2 regions of the Mycetohabitans endofungorum genome follow, and region 1 is predicted to be linked to the other one. Evidence: predicted binding sites of a transcription regulator. Region 1 holds the regulator's gene; the other holds the start of a gene.
The links. The regulator LexA, encoded in region 1, represses DNA repair genes until DNA is damaged. The targets are predictions, from matches to a motif close to ACTGTATNNNNATACAGT.

Region 1 (3,467 bases):
AAGGCCAGCCAGCGCGTCGCACCGAGGCAGGCAGCGGCCTTCTCCTGCTCTCGCTCGAAGTCCTCCAGCACCGGCTGCACGGTGCGTACCACGAACGGCATGCCAATGAAAGTCAGCGCGACCAGCATCCCGAGCGGCGTGAACGCCACCTTGATGTCGAGCGGGGCGAGCAGCGAGCCCACCCAGCCGTTACCCGAATAGACGGCGGCCAGCGCAATGCCAGCGACCGCAGTGGGCAAAGCGAACGGCAAATCGACCACCGCATCGACGAGCCGCTTGAACGGAAACTCGTACCGCACCAGCACCCATGCTACGAGAAGGCCGAACACTGCATTGAGCAGCGCGGCGCCCAGCGACGCGCAGAACGTAAGCCGGTACGAGGCCAGCACGCGCGGCGATGCGACGGCACGTGCAAACTCGGGCCACGTCAATGTCGCCGTCTTCAAGAAGGTCGCGGCGAGCGGAATCAGCACCACTAGGCCCAAATACGCCACCGTGATACCGAGCGTGACACCGAACCCGGGCAACGCACTGGGCTTGCGAAAAGAAAAACGACTCATGCCTGCTACTCGCCTCCAAGCACCACTCGTGCCGGGCCCAGAGGAACCGGGCTCAGCGCACGCTGGCAGCCATCTCAGGCCGCGGGCCGCCGCCTGGCGGCCGTCGTCGGTTTACTGTGGCTGATAAATCGAATCGAATACTCCACCGTCAGCAAAATGCACTTTTTGAGCATTCGCCCATCCGCCGAATGTATCGTCGACCGTATACAGCTTGAGCTTTGGGAACGGCCGGGTCAGCGCCTCGGGCACCTTACTCGAGCGCGGCCGATAGAAGTGCTTCGCCGCAATCTGCTGGCCCTGCTCGGTGTACAGGAAGTTCAGGTAAGCTTGCGCGAGCTTGCGCGTGCCGTGTCGGTCCACCACCTTATCGACCAACGCGACCGGCGGTTCAGCCAGGATGCTGACCGATGGCACCACGATCTCAAATGTATCGGGCCCGAATTCCTTGAGCGATAGAAATGCCTCGTTTTCCCAGGCGAGCAGCACGTCGCCGATGCCGCGCTGCACGAAGCTGGTGGTCGCTCCCCGCGCGCCGGAATCGAGCACTCCGACATTCTTGTACAGCTTTGCGACAAACTCGCGCGCCTTTTGCTCATTACCGCCCGGCTGGTGCAACGCGTACGCCCATGCAGCCAAGTAGTTCCAACGTGCGCCACCGGAGGTCTTCGGGTTCGGTGTAATAATGGACACGCCCGGCTTGACCAGATCGTCCCAGTCCTTAATACGTTTCGGATTGCCTTTGCGCACGACGAACACGATCGTCGACGTGTACGGCGACGCATTGTCCGGCAAGCGTTTTTGCCAATCCGCATCCATCAGTCCCTTCTTGGCGATCGCGTCGATATCGTAGGCCAGCGCCAACGTGACGACGTCCGCCTGCAAGCCATCGATGACCGAGCGCGCCTGCGCGCCTGAGCCGCCGTGCGACTGCTTGAACAAAACGCTCTCACCGGTCTTGGCCTTCCATTCCTTTGCGAACGCCTGATTCACATCCTGGTACAGCTCCCGCGTCGGGTCGTACGATACATTGAGTAGTGTGCTGCCCGCGACGGACGTGCCGCTGACCACGACGCCGCCCGTCAGCACCCATGCCGCGGCCAGGCGCCGCCACGCCGATGCGCTGTCGCACTGCCGCGCCCGCCCCGTTACCTGTTCACTCATTGGTATGCCCGTGGATGTCGTGAGGGACCGGCCAAGTCTAACGAACGCATTTCATTATCAAAAATAATCGTTCCTTATGCTTTTATATTCAAAAGTCGTAAGCCACGGAGCGACACGCCCTTCTATTCCTGAGCGGGGAACGGCGACTTCAAATAGCACTTGAAATACCGTTGATACTGTATAAAAATACAGGTGTCTGTTCATCCATACAGTAACCATGACTAAACTCACCGTCCGTCAGCAGCAGGTCTACGACTTGATCCGCCGCGCGATCGAGCGCACCGGCTTTCCGCCGACGCGCGCCGAGATTGCTGCAGAACTCGGCTTCAGCTCGGCCAATTCGGCCGAAGAGCACTTACGCGCGCTGGCGCGCAAAGGGGTGATCGAACTGGCGGCGGGTGCGTCACGCGGGATCCGGTTGCTGTCGACGGACGACGGACCGCGCCACTACACGCTACCGCATCCGGCGCTCATGCAGTTGTCGCTGCCGCTAGTCGGTCGCGTCGCGGCCGGCAGTCCGATCCTGGCTCAGGAGCATATCGCGCAGCGTTACGCGTGCGACCCAGCGTTGTTTGCGAGCCGGCCCGACTATCTTCTGAAAGTGCGCGGGATGTCGATGCGCGATGCGGGAATCTTCGACGGAGACCTGCTGGCCGTACAGAAACAGCACGACGCGAAAGAAGGCCAGATCGTGGTGGCGCGGCTGGGCGACGATGTAACGGTCAAGCGCTTCCATCGACTGGCGAATGGTATCGAACTGATCGCGGAAAATCCGGATTACGAGAACATCGTCGTAAGCCCAGGACAGGAAGATTTCGAACTGGAAGGCGTTGCGGTCGGCTTGATCCGTCCCAACGCATTCTAAATACCGACACAGAGAAACCGATGAAACGACTTGCCCACCTGTTTCCATTACGCGCGTTCGGGCGCCTGCGTTATCTGCGAGGCCTCGTGCCATGTGGTGCATCGTCGCGCCCCGCCACTTTGTTCGGTCCGGTGATGGGCGACGCGACGCCGGCACAGCACCCGACCGCACTGGTGGACAACGACGTGGCACACGTCATGCAGACACACATAATATTGCCATCCGGGTTGCCAGCTTTCGCGCGCTCGCCGCTGCGCCACGGCGTGCCTCAGGCCGAACCGACCCGTCGTCGCCCATTGCGGAAGGACGATCCGGTGCGCGTCTACCGCAGTGCGTCACGTGTGGTGCTCGTGGGCCATATCGATGCGGTTTGCAGTATGATCGACCAGTATATCGCGGCAGAAGAGACTGGGGTTGCCCCCAGCTTGCTGGATTAATTTGCTCCCGCTACAACTGCGCATATGACATCGGCCTCATTCAAGCGTCTTTTCGCCGCAGGGGTGGCACTAGCTAGCGTGCTGGCAGGCGTGCTCAGTTACGCGTCGCCTTATATCGTCCTGAGCCGCCTGGAGCATGCAGCCGATGCACGCGACGCCGAGGCGGTCAATCGATACGTCGACTACCCTGCATTGCGTACCAGTCTGAAACAGGAACTCAATGCACAAATCGCGCGCGCGGTCGGCACGCATGCGGATGATTCGCCGCTGGCGCAGGCAGTCGCGAGTGTCGGCACGATGGTCGGCTCCGCATTGATCGCACCTATTGTCGAGATTTATGCGACGCCAGACGGCGTAGCTGCGTTGCTAGCCGGCATGCCCCCGCACGATGTGGCGAGCGACACGGCACCACCGGGCCCGGTGCGGGCTCCGCAAGCCGATGCG
Region 2 (3,467 bases), 640 kb from region 1:
CTTGGATTGACGTCTTCGCCATGCCCCAGATCAGAAACCCATTTCACCGCCAGTGACTGCGCATCGACGACATTCATCTGATGATCAATCGTCACCCGCAGCTGGAGTTTGTGGATAGGTAGCTCGGTCAGCCTAACGCCGGTTGCGAGTTGCGTGTCACGCGCGTTGCAGGCGGTCAGGCATGCTTCGATGTCCCACAGGCCGTCTCCGCGCTCGAACGCTTGCACGTCAATCGCACGGCGATGACGCGCCCGACGAGGAGCAGAGGGAGGGAGCGGCATGGAAAGGGTTGCGGCCGGATGGAAAACTCAGCGATTTTAGCATACCGGTCTGACGGCCTGACGACACCCGCGCGCCCACCCCGGAACGCACTTCACCGCCACGAACGCATAGACGGAGCACAGCATGCCACGTAGCACGACGCGGTCTACGCGGACCGTCATTCATCGCCGGCTTCGTCGTCGATCCCGCTGACAAGCCGCGAAATCACCGCGCGGGAAAAGCCGCGGGCGGCCAGGAAACGCGCCTGCTTCGCACGCTCGGCCGGCGACTGCGCGACATGGCCCTGAAATTTCTTTTGCCACACCGCTTTCGCCCGCTCCCATTCGGTTTCCCGTAATTGATTGCCGATGTCGTCCAGCAGGTCGCCATGCAACGCGTGCCGCTTCAACTCACCAACGATCCGGGCCGCGCCGAAGCGGGACGCACGGCGATGCACGACGCTTTCGGCAAACCGACTATCGGACAGCCAACCGTCCCGTTCGAGTGCATCGAGAATCGGCTCAATATTGTCGCCTTCCTGGGCGTCGCGCTTGAGCTTAGCAGCCAGTTCGGCACGGCTGTAATCTCGGCGCGACAAATACCTCAACGCGCGCCCCTTCAGGCTTGGCACGGGGCGCAGGCACTTCGTGCGCACTTCGCGTTACGCTTGTCCGCCCTCGGCGGCTACCGCGCCGGCCGGCATCGCCACGACACCGAGCGATTCACGAACGCGATTTTCGATCTCGCGCGCAAGATCCGGATTTTCACGCAGGAACTCCCGCGCATTGTCCTTGCCCTGGCCAATCTTCTCGCCGTTGTAGCTATACCAGGCACCCGCCTTCTCGACGATCTTCGCCTGGACGCCAAGATCGATGATTTCACCGTGTCGCGAAATCCCCTCGCCATACAAGATGTCGAAAATCGCCTCGCGAAACGGTGGCGACACTTTGTTTTTGACCACCTTAACCCGCGTTTCGTTACCGATGACTTCATCGTTCTTCTTAATCGAGCCGATCCGACGGATATCGAGCCGGACCGACGCGTAAAACTTCAACGCATTGCCGCCGGTGGTGGTTTCCGGGTTGCCGAACATCACACCGATCTTCATGCGAATCTGGTTAATGAAGATGACCAAGCAATTGGTCCGCTTGATCGTACCGGTCAGCTTGCGCAGCGCCTGCGACATCAGCCGCGCCTGCAAGCCGGGCAGTGAATCGCCCATTTCACCTTCGATTTCGGCTTTCGGCACGAGCGCAGCCACCGAGTCGATGACGATCATGTCGATCGACCCCGAGCGCACGAGCGCATCGGCGATTTCCAGTGCCTGCTCGCCAGTATCGGGTTGAGAAATCAGCAGTTCCGACGCGTTGACGCCCAGCTTGGACGCATACTGGACATCGAGCGCGTGTTCCGCGTCGATAAACGCGCAGGTGCCGCCGATTTTCTGCATCTCAGCGATTACTTGCAGTGTGAGCGTCGTCTTGCCGGACGATTCCGGCCCGTAAATCTCGACGACACGGCCACGCGGCAGCCCACCGACGCCTAGCGCAATGTCTAGGCCGAGCGAGCCAGTCGATACGACTTGAATGTCTTCGACTGCCTCGCCATGGCCAAGTCGCATGATCGACCCCTTACCGAACTGCTTCTCGATCTGCGACAGCGCGGCAGCCAGTGCCTTGTTCTTCTCCGCAGTCAGTCCAGCTGAGCCTTTCTTGCTTTCTTCCATGAATCGTCCTTTGCTATGATGAGCGGCAGTCCGTTACCGAGGCGGCACGCCTCGCATCGCGGCCATTCCGGCCATCTCTGGATAATACCGCTGCCCGCGCCAACGCACGGCCTCGGATACTGTATAAAAAAACAGTGTTGTTTGCAAGCGCGAAATACATGCGTCCTTTTCGCAACTAGCATGCCTGGTCCCGCCGCGTCCCTCGGAGGGTAGGGTCGATGCGTATTGCGCTGGACACCGCATGTCGTTGCAATATGTACGATAAGAAAACGCCGAGAACGGGGACAAGTTTGCGCCGCCGGCACTAAAATGCCCATACGCATGCTTATTGCCGAAAATGACAGCATACTCGCGGATGGCCTGATCCGATCACTCCGCCATTTGGGCTATGCGGTCGATCACATCAAGACGGGGTCGAGGCCGACGTAGCCCTGTCGATGCAATCGTTCGACCTGCTATTCCTTAATCTCGGACTGCCGCGCATGGGCAAGCTCGACGTATTAAGCAGGCTGCGGCAACGCAATTCCAACCGCTTTGCATCGGCCGGCCCCCAAGGGGGGCGTGAAAGTGGTTGACAACACGTCTGCTCATGCCCATAATCTGAGATTCTTTCGGCGAATTAGCTCAGTCGGTTAGAGCGACGGAATCATAATCCGCAGGTCCGGGGTTCGAGTCCCTGATTCGCCACCATATTTGACGCGGCCCGCCACGATGCGGGCTGTTTTGTTCCGCAAATAGCGCGCTGTTCTGCAATCTTCGCTACCGGGTAGACGTCACCAGCTTGCCCTTCCGGTGCCGCACATATCGGCGCGTCATCTTCTCATCAGCGTGTCCTAGCTGGTTGTTGGCCGCCGCCATGCCTGCCGATTTCCCCTTGTCGGTGCCCCGCTTTAACGCGCAGGTCGTGGGACTGGAACGCTTCGATGGCAGTGGCCAGTTCGTGCCGTTTCTGCGCACGCACCTTCTTCGCTGCACCCAACCACGCTCGTGGGCATCGCCATAGACAAGCTTCGCTCGCTCCAGCATTACGTGTGCGCGGTGCGGCCGCAGACAGTAGGATGCAACTTATCTGCATCATCAGTTATTTGAGCCGCACGTTGTTTGGGCTGCTTGCTGTTTACCAGGGCCAGCGTCGCACGAGCTTCTTCAAAAGTGTGCGTTATTAAAAAACGATGTAACAGCTCCCGCATATCGTCAGAGCACTATCCGCCAAAAACATGGCGTTTAAAAGTTCATAGCTGTGCTCGTCTTCTCACTTTTAGCTAACCTGCTGTGCGGTTTCGCTTCGTATTGCGCCGTTTCTTTTTATCGACCGCTGAGTGTGCTGATGGACTTTGATCTGAATGCCGCTTTAAACGACTATAGTGCCTACATCCGCGCGTTGGAGTCGTGCCCGCAACCCGCCGCGTCGGTGCCACCGCCACGGCAGCCACCAAGCAGCGCTTTAGCTAACACGTCGGCCAGCCGGCCCACGACATAT

Region 2: a site for LexA is predicted at 2,106-2,123, ahead of recA (recombinase RecA). Genes of this name have one in related genera too.

The regions. Positions count from the first base shown of each region.
Region 1 is NZ_CP132744.1:1,172,281-1,175,747, reverse strand. Features, by position in the region: gene cysT (sulfate ABC transporter permease subunit CysT) at 1-560, opposite strand, end outside; gene RA167_RS05255 (sulfate ABC transporter substrate-binding protein) at 672-1,721, opposite strand; gene lexA (transcriptional repressor LexA) at 1,939-2,586, shown strand; gene RA167_RS05245 (hypothetical protein) at 2,607-3,023, shown strand; gene RA167_RS05240 (DUF2939 domain-containing protein) at 3,048-3,467, shown strand, end outside.
Region 2 is NZ_CP132744.1:537,258-540,724, reverse strand. Features, by position in the region: gene RA167_RS02465 (DUF2889 domain-containing protein) at 1-281, opposite strand, end outside; partial or broken gene recX (recombination regulator RecX) at 440-907, opposite strand; gene recA (recombinase RecA) at 923-1,987, opposite strand; partial or broken gene RA167_RS02450 (response regulator) at 2,303-2,517, shown strand; tRNA gene RA167_RS02445 (tRNA-Met) at 2,601-2,677, shown strand; gene RA167_RS02440 (hypothetical protein) at 3,315-3,467, shown strand, end outside.